One region of the Phytobacter sp. V91 genome, then DNA from elsewhere that is predicted to be linked to it. Evidence: predicted binding sites of a transcription regulator. Region 1 holds the regulator's gene; each other region holds the start of a gene.
What was found. Region 1 encodes sigma-54, which starts transcription at its own class of promoters, with help from an activator protein. Its sites were predicted from a motif close to GTTGGCACANNTTTCGCTNT; they were not measured.
Positions count from the first base shown of each region.

Region 2: ACSZO4_RS22830 (circularly permuted type 2 ATP-grasp protein) is a predicted target of sigma-54. The motif match lies at 1,677-1,696, and genes of this name have one in related genera.
Region 3: glnA (glutamate--ammonia ligase) is a predicted target of sigma-54. The motif match lies at 1,527-1,546, and genes of this name have one in related genera.
Region 4: ACSZO4_RS16835 (amino acid ABC transporter substrate-binding protein) is a predicted target of sigma-54. The motif match lies at 918-937, and genes of this name have one in related genera.

Region 1 is NZ_CBFFRJ010000017.1:13,278-16,414, forward strand. It holds gene ptsN (PTS IIA-like nitrogen regulatory protein PtsN) at 1-207, opposite strand, end outside; gene hpf (ribosome hibernation promoting factor) at 289-576, opposite strand; gene rpoN (RNA polymerase factor sigma-54) at 599-2,032, opposite strand; gene lptB (LPS export ABC transporter ATP-binding protein) at 2,081-2,806, opposite strand; gene lptA (lipopolysaccharide ABC transporter substrate-binding protein LptA) at 2,813-3,137, opposite strand, start outside.
Region 2 is NZ_CBFFRJ010000163.1:3,054-6,190, forward strand. It holds gene ACSZO4_RS22825 (alpha-E domain-containing protein) at 1-204, opposite strand, end outside; gene ACSZO4_RS22830 (circularly permuted type 2 ATP-grasp protein) at 204-1,637, opposite strand; gene ACSZO4_RS22835 (TOBE domain-containing protein) at 1,895-2,323, opposite strand; gene hypE (hydrogenase expression/formation protein HypE) at 2,435-3,137, opposite strand, start outside.
Region 3 is NZ_CBFFRJ010000032.1:25,555-28,691, reverse strand. It holds gene glnA (glutamate--ammonia ligase) at 28-1,437, opposite strand; gene typA (ribosome-dependent GTPase TypA) at 1,818-3,137, shown strand, end outside.
Region 4 is NZ_CBFFRJ010000084.1:1,397-4,533, reverse strand. It holds gene lnt (apolipoprotein N-acyltransferase) at 1-852, shown strand, start outside; gene ACSZO4_RS16835 (amino acid ABC transporter substrate-binding protein) at 1,216-2,124, shown strand; gene ACSZO4_RS16830 (amino acid ABC transporter permease) at 2,281-3,021, shown strand; gene gltK (glutamate/aspartate ABC transporter permease GltK) at 3,021-3,137, shown strand, end outside.

The DNA.
Region 1 (3,137 bases):
AATCCCATTGCCAATACCCGTACTGCCCATTTTCTCGCGCGTGAGGATCGCTTCGAAAACCACCTGAGGCGGCAGGCTTAACTGCTTTGCGGCAAGCTCACTGATGATCTCCAGCGCACGTTTTTTGCTCTGGCAGTGAACGCCACTACGGGTACATTCCTGGTTAAGGACATTGCTCAATTGTAGAGCGGAATCGTTGTTCATCATAATTTCACCTGAGCAATGCCAGTGCAGTCACCCTACCGGGTCGCGGTAGGGTGGAAATGCACCAGGCTCATGCCCGGACAATTAGTGTTGTTTCAGTTTATCTTTATGTTTCGTCAGCTGGCGCGCCAGTTTATCAATTAAACCGTCAATAGCAGCGTACATATCCTGACCTTCCGCACTGGCATGAATTTCACCACCATTTACATGCAAAGTCGCATCCGAGGTATGAGTCACTTTCTCCACTTTCAACACAATATAGACCTGATTAATCCTCTCGAAGTATTGCTCGAGTTTCGCGAACTTGGCATTGACAAATTCACGCAGGGCCTCGGTGATCTCGACGTTCTGTCCTGTGATGTTAAGCTGCATAGTGTCTTCCTTATCGGTTGGGTCAGACCAGCTGTTTACGCTGATTTGACGGCGGAATGGATAAAGACTCTCGATATTTTGCAACGGTACGCCGCGCTACCATGATGCCCTGGTCGGACAGCATGGACGTCAGTTTACTGTCACTCAGTGGCTTCGCAGGATTCTCTGCGGCGATCAATTTTTTCACCAGCGCCCGGATTGCCGTCGACGAGGCTTCGCCGCCACCTTCGGTATTCACGTGGCTGGAGAAAAAATATTTGAGTTCAAAAATGCCTCGCGGACTGTGGAGGTATTTTTGCGTGGTCACACGGGAGATGGTCGATTCATGCATCTCAACGGCCTGGGCGATATCCGCCAGCACCATCGGTTTCATGAACTCCTCTCCCTGTTCAAAAAAGGCTTGCTGCTGTTCGACGATGCAGCGACTTACCCGAAGCAGGGTGTCGTTACGGCTTTCCAGACTTTTTATCAGCCACTTCGCATCCTGTAAATTACTGCGAATAAACTGGCTGTCTGCATCGTTACGCGCACCGCCACACATTGCGGCGTAGTGCTGATTGATTTGCAAACGCGGGATGCTGTCTGAGTTCAGTTCCACCACCCAGCGGGTGTTGTGTTTACGAACCAGTACATCCGGAATGACATACTCAGGTTCGCCGGTCTGGATTGACTGACCCGGACGCGGATCCAGCGACTGGATTAAATTCACTGCTTCTTTCAGTACATCTTCTTTCAGACGGGTAACGCGCATCAGGGTGCGGAAATCATGATTAGCCAGCAGATCAAGATGCTCACTGATGATCAGCTGCGCTTCATCGCGCCAGGGCGTGTCTTTGGCAAACTGTGAAAGCTGGATTAGCAGACAGTCACGCAGATCTTTTGCCGCGACGCCCACCGGGTCGAAACGCTGGATACGCTTAAGCACCGCTTCGATTTCATCAAGGCCAATCTCTTCATCCCCCATGCTCTCAAGGATATCTTCCAGGGGCACGGTGAGGTAACCGGTATCGTCCACGGCATCAACAATGGAGGTTGCGATGGCCCGGTCAGTGTCGGAGAAAGGCGTCAGCTCCACTTGCCACATCAGGTAATCCTGCAATGACTGCGTGGTTTCGCCCTGATAGACGGGCAGTTCGTCATCAATGTAATCGGTGCTGCTACCGGAAGGCGTGCCTGCGGTGTAGATCTCGTCCCAGCTGGCATCCAGAGGTAACTCTTCTGGCATATCTTTCTGTTCGAGCGCATCTACGCTGTCGAGGTTTTCGCTATCCTGAGACTGCTGCGTTTCCACTTCTTCATGAAGATCGGTTTGTTCCAGCAACGGGTTACTCTCCAGCGCTTGCTGAAGTTCTTGCTGGAGTTCCAACGTGGACAGCTGTAACAGGCGAATAGCCTGTTGCAGCTGCGGCGTCATGGCCAGCTGTTGGCTGAGCCTTAATTGCAAACCTTGCTTCATATTCAGAGCAGTACTCTCCGACTAAACACGTCAATAAACTCTACCCTATCAGAGTCTGAAGTCTTCCCCAAGATATACGCGCTTAACGTGTTCGTCTTCAAGGATTTGCTGTGGGGTTCCATGGGCGATTAAGTGGCCCTGACTGACGATATAGGCACGCTCGCAGACTGCCAGAGTTTCACGCACGTTGTGGTCGGTGATTAACACACCCAGCCCACTGTCACGTAAATGCTCAATGATACGTTTGATGTCGATAACGGAAATCGGGTCAACGCCGGCAAAGGGTTCATCCAGCAGAATAAACTTAGGATTAGCCGCCAGGGCGCGGGCGATTTCTACACGACGACGTTCACCGCCGGATAATGCCTGGCCAAGGCTATCGCGCAGGTGTTCAATATGAAACTCTTCCATCAATTCGTTCGCCCGGTCAGTGCGCTGTTCTGCGCTGAGGTCGTCCCGAATCTGCAGGACGGCCATCAGGTTATCAAAAACGCTGAGGCGACGGAAAATGGACGCTTCCTGTGGAAGATAGCCGATACCACGACGGGCACGCGCATGCAGCGGCAGCAGGCTAATGTCTTCATCATCAATAATGATATTGCCAGCATCGCGCGGCACAATGCCCACGACCATGTAAAACGTGGTGGTCTTCCCGGCGCCATTAGGGCCTAACAGGCCGACGATCTCACCCGAATTGACGGTCAGGCTCACGTCTTCCACGACGCGACGACCTTTGTAGGCCTTCGCGAGATTCTTTGCAGTTAATGTTGCCATAACGTATTAGTTACTCTTTTTTTGCGCCGGAGCCGGGTTTTGATTCTGATCGTTGCTCTTATTCTGCAACTGCGACGGTACCAGAACCGTGGTGACACGTTTACCTTTCTCGCTGAACGCCTGCATCTTCTGCTCTTTCACCAGGTAGGTGATTTTGTCGCCTTTGATATTGCTATCAAGCTGTTCAAGATAGGCATTGCCCGTCAGAACCACAAAGTCTTTGGCCAGTTCGTAATGCATATGTGAGGCATGGCCTTTTACCGGTTTACCGTTGTCCTGTAACTGATAAAAGGTCGCTGGATTGCCGTAACCGTCAATCACCTCTTTTCCC
Region 2 (3,137 bases), on a different contig from region 1:
ATCCATGCTGAAGCGGGCGTAGCGCTCGCGAAACAACTCGTGGCCGAGGGTCAGATTGAGAGGCAGGGCTAAGTCGTGCTGCTGCTGGTTGTGGCGCGGCATCATCGACAGCTTATAAGTCACGTCGAGTACGCGGGCAAAGCTCTCAGCCCGTTCCAGGTAACGGGCCATCCAGTACAGCTCACTGGCGGTGCGGCTTAACATTATTCGTCCTCCTCCATGACCCAGGTGTCTTTTGTGCCACCCCCTTGCGAGGAGTTGACCACCAGTGAGCCCTCGGTAAGCGCCACGCGGGTCAGACCGCCGGGCACCAGTCTGATCTCTTCCCCGAACAGCGCAAAGGGCCGCAGATCGATATGTCTGGGCGCCAGTCCTTCCTCCACAAAGGTGGGGCAGGTGGAGAGGGCCAGCGTATTCTGCGCGATGTAGTTACCGGGGTTGGCGAGGAGTCGCAGGCGAAACTCTTCAATTTGCGCTTTGCCTGAACGCGGGCCGACCAGCATGCCGTAGCCGCCCGCACCATGAACCTCTTTCACCACCATCTCGTCGAGGTGGGCCAGCACATAATTTAAATCTTCCTGCTTACGGCACTGCCAGGTGGGAATATTGCCGAGGATCGGCTCTTCCGAGAGATAAAAACGGATCATCTCCGGCACGTAAGGGTAGATAGATTTGTCATCTGCCACCCCGGTGCCGATGGCATTCGCCAGCACCACCCCTCCTGCGCGATAAACCGATAACAGCCCGGGTACGCCAAGCATCGAGTCAGAGCGGAAGGCCAGCGGGTCGAGGAAGGCGTCATCCAGACGGCGGTAAATCACATCCACCCGGCAAGGGCCTTCCGTGGTGCGCATAAACACTCCACCTTCTTTGACGAACAGATCCGCGCTTTCTACCAACTCCACCCCCATCTGTTGAGCCAGGAAGCTGTGTTCAAAATAGGCGCTGTTAAAGCGGCCCGGCGTCAGCACCACCACGCAGGGGTCGTCAACGTAAGTGCTTTCACGCAGGGTTTGCAGCAGATAGCTGGGGTAGCGTTCAACCGGGGCAATATGCGAACTGGCAAACAGGTCCGGGTAGAGGCGCATCATCATCTTACGGTTTTCCAGCATATAGGAGACGCCGGAAGGGGTGCGCAGGTTATCCTCCAGCACGTAGTAACGCCCGTCGCTGTCACGCACCATATCAATGCCGGTAATGTGGGCGTAGATATTGTTATGCAGGTTAACGCCCTGCATACAGGGCTGATATTGCTCGTTAGCGAGCACTTGCTCACGTGGGATAATCCCGGCGTTAAGAATGTGCTGCTGATGGTAGATATCGTAAAGGAAAGCGTTAAGGGCTTTGACCCGCTGGCGAATACCCAAATCAAGCGTCCGCCACTCATGGGCCGGGATAATGCGAGGAACACTGTCGAAAGGGATCAGGCGCTCCGTTCCGCCTTCTTCTCCATATACGTTAAAAGTAATGCCTACCCGATGGAATAACAGTTCTGCCTGTTCTTTCTTCTGGCGTATGGCGTGCTGGTCAGTTTTCTGTAGCCAGTGCCACCAGGCGTCGTAGTGCTGACGTTGCGTACCCTCTACGGTGAGCATCTCATCGTAGTAAGGGGCGGTCGGAAGCGTCATTTTTATCATTGTCATCCCCTGCATTCCGTTTGATGAAGATATAGTCAAAATGCAGAAACCATGCCAGCGCAACGGGAGCGCGAATTTCCACGCTCTGTCGCGCCAGGATGCACTGTTTTGAGGAAACAGGGCGCGAAAAACGCACCATGATGATGTTTAAACGCTAAAAAGAAGCAGAGAACGGTGCAAGTGTAGAAGGGGTTGCACCTGCATGGCGTTGTGCATAAATGTGAACGCCGTGACGGGCACGGCGTTGCAAGGGACGGTTATGCGCGGGTGGCGATCAGGATAGAAGAGGCTTTAATCAGGGTAATTACGCGGGCGCCCGCTGCCAGATGTAGCGCTTCGCAGCTTTCGTTAGTGACCACTGCGACTACCTCAAAACCAGCGTCGGTGTTTACATGAATGGTCGCATTAACCGCACCCTCTTTAACCGCGCTGACGGTTCCCGCGAACTGGTTGCGGGCGGAGAATTTAAGGCCGCAATCTTCGGTCGCCAGGGTTACCCATGGCGCTTTGATCAGGGCAATGGCCTCTTTGCCAGGCACAAGACCCAGCGCTTCTTTACTGCTGGAGGTGACGATCGCCACCAGTTTCGCGCCGCCCTCGAGGGTGAGCTCCACTTCATCATTTACTGCACCGTGCGCGGTTGCGCTGACTTTACCGACAAGCTGATTACGTGCTGAAACGGCCATACTGCCTCCAGAGTGATGTTGATAAACCTGTTATCTCAGGTTTGTGTATTGCGAGCAATAACCACTTTCTTATGATGGCTACTGACGCGCCGCCTGTTCGCAGAGGTTAACTCAACAAATACGCGGCAGGGGCTCGGCGTGGGGTAAATCGAGAGTGCGTTTTACTCCGTACAGGCCTGTCAGCCGCACCCCTTTTCGCGTGACGACTTCGCCGATGATGGCGGCATCCCGTCCAGGTTGATGCGCCCGTAGCCGGTCAAGGACGGCATCGGCGGCCTGGCGTTGCACCGCAATCACCAGCTTGCCCTCGTTGGCAAAATTTAGCGCCTCCAGACCCAGCAGCTCGCAGACGCCGCGCACCGCCGGTTTGACCGGCAGGTCGCGTTCGTTAAGTTCGATACCGTAACCGCAGGCCGCCGCAAACTCATGAACCACCGCATTCACGCCGCCGCGGGTGGCGTCACGCAGCGCTTTTACGCCGGGAATATCCCGCAGCGCCTGGATAAGCGAGGTTAACAGCGCGCAATCGCTGCTCAGTTCGCCATCCAGCCCCAGTTGCTCACGCAGATTGAGGATGGTTGCGCCGTGGTCGCCCAGCGTGCCGCTGACCAGCAGTACGTCACCGGCTTCCAGGGTGCTGGCCCCCCAGCGAATGTTGGCAGGGATCGCCCCCAGCCCTGCGGTGTTAATAAACAGCTTATCCGCCGCTCCGCGCTGCACGACTTTCGTATCACCGGTGACGATAGCGATGTTGGCCTGGCGCGCAGTCTCCGCCATGCTATTGACCACCGCGCTGAGGGTCGCCATCGGCAGC
Region 3 (3,137 bases), on a different contig from region 1:
GGCGAACCGGGGATGACGACAAAAATATTAAACGCTGTAGTACAGCTCGAACTCTACCGGGTGCGGAGTCATACGTACGCGGTCGTTTTCTTCGGTACGCAGTGCGATGTAAGCATCGATAGCGTCGTCAGTGAACACGCCGCCCGCAGTCAGGAACTCGCGGTCTTCGTTCAGCGCATTCAGTGCTTCTTCCAGAGAGCCTGCAACCTGTGGGATCTCGCTCGCTTCTTCCGGCGGCAGGTCATACAGGTTTTTGTCCATGGCTTCGCCCGGGTGGATTTTGTTCTTGATACCATCAAGACCAGCCATCAGCAGGGCAGCAAAGCACAGGTACGGGTTAGCCGCTGGATCCGGGAAGCGCACTTCGATACGACGTGCTTTCGGGGAAGCAACCACTGGAATACGAATAGACGCGGAACGGTTACGCGCAGAGTAAGCCAGCATAACCGGCGCTTCGTAACCCGGGACCAGACGTTTGTAGGAGTTGGTGGTCGGGTTAGCCAGGGCGTTGATAGCTTTAGCGTGTTTGATAACACCGCCGATGTAGAACAGCGCCTGCTCAGACAGACCAGCATATTTGTCGCCAGAGAACAGGTTTACGCCATTCTTGGACAGAGACATGTGGCAGTGCATACCGGAACCGTTATCACCGAACATTGGTTTCGGCATAAAGGTCGCAGTTTTACCGAAGCGGTGAGCGACGTTGTGAACTACATATTTGTAGATCTGAATTTCGTCCGCTTTTTTGGTCATGGTGTTGAAGCGGGTAGCGATTTCGTTCTGACCCGCAGTAGCCACTTCGTGGTGGTGCGCTTCAACAACCAGGCCCATCTCTTCCAGGATCAGACACATGGTAGAGCGGATGTCCTGAGAGGAGTCAACCGGAGGAACCGGGAAGTAACCGCCTTTCACGCCAGGACGGTGACCTTTGTTACCGCCTTCGTATTTGGTGGAGGAGTTCCATGCACCTTCGATATCGTCGATAGCAACGTGAGAACCGGAGATAGAGTTACCGAAACGAACGTCGTCGAACAGGAAGAACTCAGGCTCTGGCCCGAACAGAACGGTGTCTGCCAGACCGGTAGAACGCAGGTATTCTTCAGCACGTTTAGCGATGGAACGCGGGTCACGATCGTAGCCCTGCAGCGTACCTGGTTCCAGGATGTCGCAACGAATGATCAGAGTCGGTTCTTCGTAGAACGGGTCAATCAGCGCGGTAGAGGAATCCGGCATCAGGACCATGTCAGACTCGTTAATGCCTTTCCAGCCGCCAATCGAGGAGCCGTCAAACATTTTGCCTTCTTCAAAGAATTCGGCATTAACCTGATGAGCCGGAATGGTGACGTGCTGCTCTTTACCTTTAGTATCAGTAAAGCGCAAATCAACAAATTTCACTTCGTGCTCATTCAGCATCGTCAAAACGTGTTCAGCGGACATACTTAAACTCTCCCGGATTTATCATTGTCGTCGTGGTAACGAGGTCTGCAAATACTGCGTAAACCTGGCGTTGTTGCCATATTTTTTATAAAGCGAAATCTATGCCAACTTTTAAATGTCACTAAAAAGGCGCTATTATGCGCACCATAGTGCAAAAGGGCTGCACCATGATGGATATATTGCACCAGTATAGTGCTTCAATATGAACATTGAGCACCGTATTGGTGCAATTTTCGTTAAAGTGCCCCTCTTTCGCTTCGTGAAAGTGATCACAAAGGCTGGCAACATAACTTGTTTGCACAGGAAGTTTGTGATCCTGTTTAGTCCTTCGATTAATACGTGTACAATAACGCGCTATTTCTAATGCCTGAGGCAAAGTTGTGATCGAAAATCTGCGTAACATCGCCATCATCGCGCACGTTGACCATGGTAAAACTACCCTGGTAGATAAGCTGCTGCAGCAATCTGGTACCTTCAGTAACGAACGTGCTGAAGCCACCGAACGCGTGATGGACTCCAATGATTTGGAGAAAGAGCGTGGGATTACCATCCTCGCTAAAAACACCGCTATCAAATGGAATGACTACCGTATCAACATCGTTGATACCCCAGGGCACGCCGACTTCGGTGGTGAAGTTGAACGTGTAATGTCCATGGTAGACTCCGTTCTGCTGGTCGTTGACGCAATGGATGGCCCAATGCCGCAGACCCGCTTCGTAACCAAAAAGGCATTTGCCCATGGTTTGAAGCCAATCGTGGTTATCAACAAAGTTGACCGTCCTGGCGCGCGTCCTGACTGGGTTGTCGATCAGGTATTTGACCTGTTCGTAAACCTGGATGCGACCGACGAGCAGCTCGATTTCCCAATCATCTATGCATCTGCATTGATGGGGATCGCTGGTAACGATCACACTGATATGGCGGAAGATATGACCCCGCTGTACCAGGCGATTGTCGACCATGTATCTGCGCCAAAAGTCGAGCTGGATGCACCGTTCCAGATGCAGATCTCTCAGCTTGATTACAACAACTACGTTGGTGTTATCGGCATTGGTCGCATCAAGCGCGGTAAAGTTAAACCTAACCAGCAGATCACTGTGATCGACAGCAAAGGTAAAACACGTAACGGTAAAGTCGGTAAAGTACTGACTCACCTCGGTCTGGAGCGTATTGAATCCACCGAAGCCGAAGCGGGCGATATCATTGCAATCACCGGTCTGGGCGAACTGAACATCTCCGATACTCTGTGCGATCCGCAAAACGTCGAAGCACTGCCGGCGCTGTCTGTCGATGAGCCTACCGTAACCATGTTCTTCAACGTCAACACCTCTCCGTTCTGTGGTAAAGAAGGTAAGTTCGTTACTTCTCGTCAGATCCTTGAGCGTCTGAACAAAGAGCTGGTACACAACGTTGCACTGCGCGTTGAAGAAACCGAAGATGCGGACGCATTCCGTGTGTCTGGTCGTGGTGAGCTGCACCTGTCTGTTCTGATCGAAAACATGCGTCGTGAAGGCTTCGAACTGGCGGTGTCCCGTCCGAAAGTTATCAACCGCATGATCGATGGCCGTATGCAAGAGCCGTTTGAGAACGTGACGCTGGATATCGAAGAACAGCACCAGGGTTCTGTGATGCAGGCGATGGGTGAGCGTAAGGGCGATGTCAAAGACATGATCCCTGACGGCAAAGGTCGTATCCGTCTG
Region 4 (3,137 bases), on a different contig from region 1:
GATATTCCGCAGTCGCTTAAGTGGAATGAAGGTCAGTTGCTTGAAACGCTGAAAATTTATCTCAACGCCAGCGAATCAGTGATGGGTAAATCGCAGCTGATTATCTGGCCGGAGTCAGCTATCTCTGATCTGGAAATTAACCAACAGCCCTGGCTCAACGCGGTCGATGCGTTAATGCAGAAAAATGGCAGCGCACTGGTGACCGGCATCGTGGATGCTCGTCTGAACCAGCAGAACCGCTACGATACCTACAACACCATCATTACGCTGGGCAAAGATAACCCATACAGCTACAACTCCGGCGATCGCTACAATAAAAACCATCTGGTGCCCTTTGGCGAGTTTGTCCCGCTGGAGAGCATCCTGCGTCCACTGGCGCCGTTCTTCGATCTGCCCATGTCGTCATTTAGCCGCGGCCCCTACGTTCAGCCGCAGTTAACTGCCCATGGTTTTAAGCTGACCCCGGCGATTTGCTACGAGATTATCCTCGGTGAACAGGTTCGGGATAACTTCCGCCCGGATACCGACTTCCTGCTGACCATCTCAAATGATGCCTGGTTTGGTAAATCGATCGGCCCCTGGCAGCACTTTCAGATGGCCCGAATGCGCGCGCTGGAGCTGGCGCGTCCACTGCTGCGCAGTACCAATAACGGCATTACGGCAGTGATTGGCCCGGAAGGTGAAATTCAGGCGATGCTCCCGCAATTCACGCGTGAGGTGCTGACCAGTAAAGTGACACCAACCGCCGGTCTGACGCCCTATGCCCGGATGGGCAACTGGCCGCTCTGGGCCTTAACCGGACTGCTGGGCTTTGGCGCACTGATCTTCAGTCTGAGACAGCGTCGCAGGTAATCCTGTCCCCGGCCCCTTCTGCCCGGAAGGGGCCAGCCACACAAGAAATTCTCCATAAAGCCATTTTTGGCACATCAATTGCTTAATAAAATCATATCGCTGCGGTTTTTTACGGATGCGCAATCAGACGCACCATAACGGAACGCATGCAGCACCATAACGGTGCAATGAAAGATTTTTGCCTTTAAACGGTGCGGCGCGCTTCGCAAAAACAAACAATATCGCAGCAAAATCTTTACATTAAGCCAAACTAAATGCTAACAAAAGCACACAACACTGCACGCATTTACAGCAGGATATAAGAAACACAACACTCACAATGGGTATCAATGCGTCTCTGGCGCGACGATAAAGGAGTTGGATATGCAATTACGTAAACTGGCCGCTGCAATGCTGGTGATGGGAATGTCCGTCGGCCTGGCACATGCTGCTGATGAAGCAACAACGCAACAGCCAACGCTGGAAAAAATTGCCAAAAACGGCGTGATCGTGGTCGGTCACCGCGAGTCCTCAGTACCGTTCTCCTATTACGACAATGAGCAGAAAGTCGTGGGTTACTCTCAGGACTATTCCAATGCCATCGTTGATGCAATCAAGAAAAAGCTCAACAAACCCGATCTGGAAGTAAAACTGATTCCAATCACCTCGCAGAACCGTATTCCGTTGCTGCAAAACGGCACCTTTGACTTCGAGTGTGGTTCCACCACCAACAACCTGGAACGTCAAAAACAAGCCGCGTTCTCTGACACCATTTTTGTGGTTGGTACGCGTCTGCTGGCTAAAAAAGGCGGCGACGTTAAAGATTTCCCGGATCTGAAAGGCAAAGCGGTTGTCGTCACCTCCGGCACCACCTCTGAGATCCTGCTGCATAAACTGAACGACGAGCAGAAAATGGATATGCGCATCATCAGCGCCAAAGACCATGGCGACTCTTTCCGTACCCTGGAAAGCGGTCGTGCAGTGGCCTTTATGATGGATGACGCCCTGCTGGCTGGCGAACGTGCCAAAGCGAAGAAACCGGATAACTGGGACATCGTGGGTAAACCGCAGTCTCATGAAGCGTACGGCTGCATGCTGCGTAAAGATGATCCAGAGTTCAAAAAGCTGATGGATGACACCATCGCGCAGGCTCAGACATCTGGTGAAGCAGCAAAATGGTTTGATAAGTGGTTCAAAAACCCAATTCCACCGAAAAACATGAACATCAACTTTGATCTCTCTGATGACATGAAAGCGCTGTTCAAAGAACCGAATGACAAAGCTCTTAACTAATTAAAACAATGGGGCAGGTCTACCTGCCCTCTCGATTGTCGAAGCAGCACGGACAGACTATACGTTGAATGGTCGTTCCCCATTCAGCGCGAATACAGGCTCTTCATACAATCTTCGAGGGTAGCGCTGCTACCCTTTTTTTTCCGGAGTAGATTTATGTCCATAGACTGGAACTGGGGAATTTTCCTGCAACAAGCCCCGTTCGGCAACACCACCTATCTTGGCTGGCTATGGAGCGGTTTTCAGGTCACGATCGCCCTGTCGATCACCGCCTGGATCATCGCTTTTTTGGTTGGTTCTCTGTTTGGTATCCTGCGCACTGTTCCCAATCGTATTTTGTCCGGCATCGGTACATGCTACGTGGAGCTGTTCCGTAACGTCCCGTTAATCGTCCAGTTCTTCACCTGGTATCTGGTGGTGCCTGAGCTGCTGCCGGAAGATATCGGCATGTGGTTTAAAGCCGAGCTGGATCCCAATATTCAATTCTTCGTCTCCTCCATGGTCTGCCTCGGTTTGTTCACCGCAGCACGTGTGAGTGAGCAGGTTCGTGCCGCCATTCAGTCTCTGCCCCGTGGGCAAAAGAATGCAGGTCTGGCGATGGGGCTGACGCTGCCGCAAACTTACCGTTATGTTCTGCTGCCGAATGCTTATCGCGTGATTGTGCCGCCGATGACCTCGGAGATGATGAACCTGGTAAAAAACTCAGCCATCGCCTCGACCATTGGTCTGGTGGATATGGCCGCTCAGGCTAACAAGCTGCTGGACTATTCCGCACATGCCTGGGAATCCTTTACCGCAATTACCGTTGCTTATGTGTTGATTAACGCCTTCATCATGCTGGTGATGAACCTGGTTGAACGTAAAATTCGCCTGCCAGGCAATATGGGAGGCAAATGATGTACGAGTTTGACTGGAGTTCAATAGTGCCCTCCCTGCCTTACCTGATGGCGGGCCTGGTTATCACACTGAAAATTACGGTGATAGCCATTATTGTGGGGATCGTCTGGGGAACC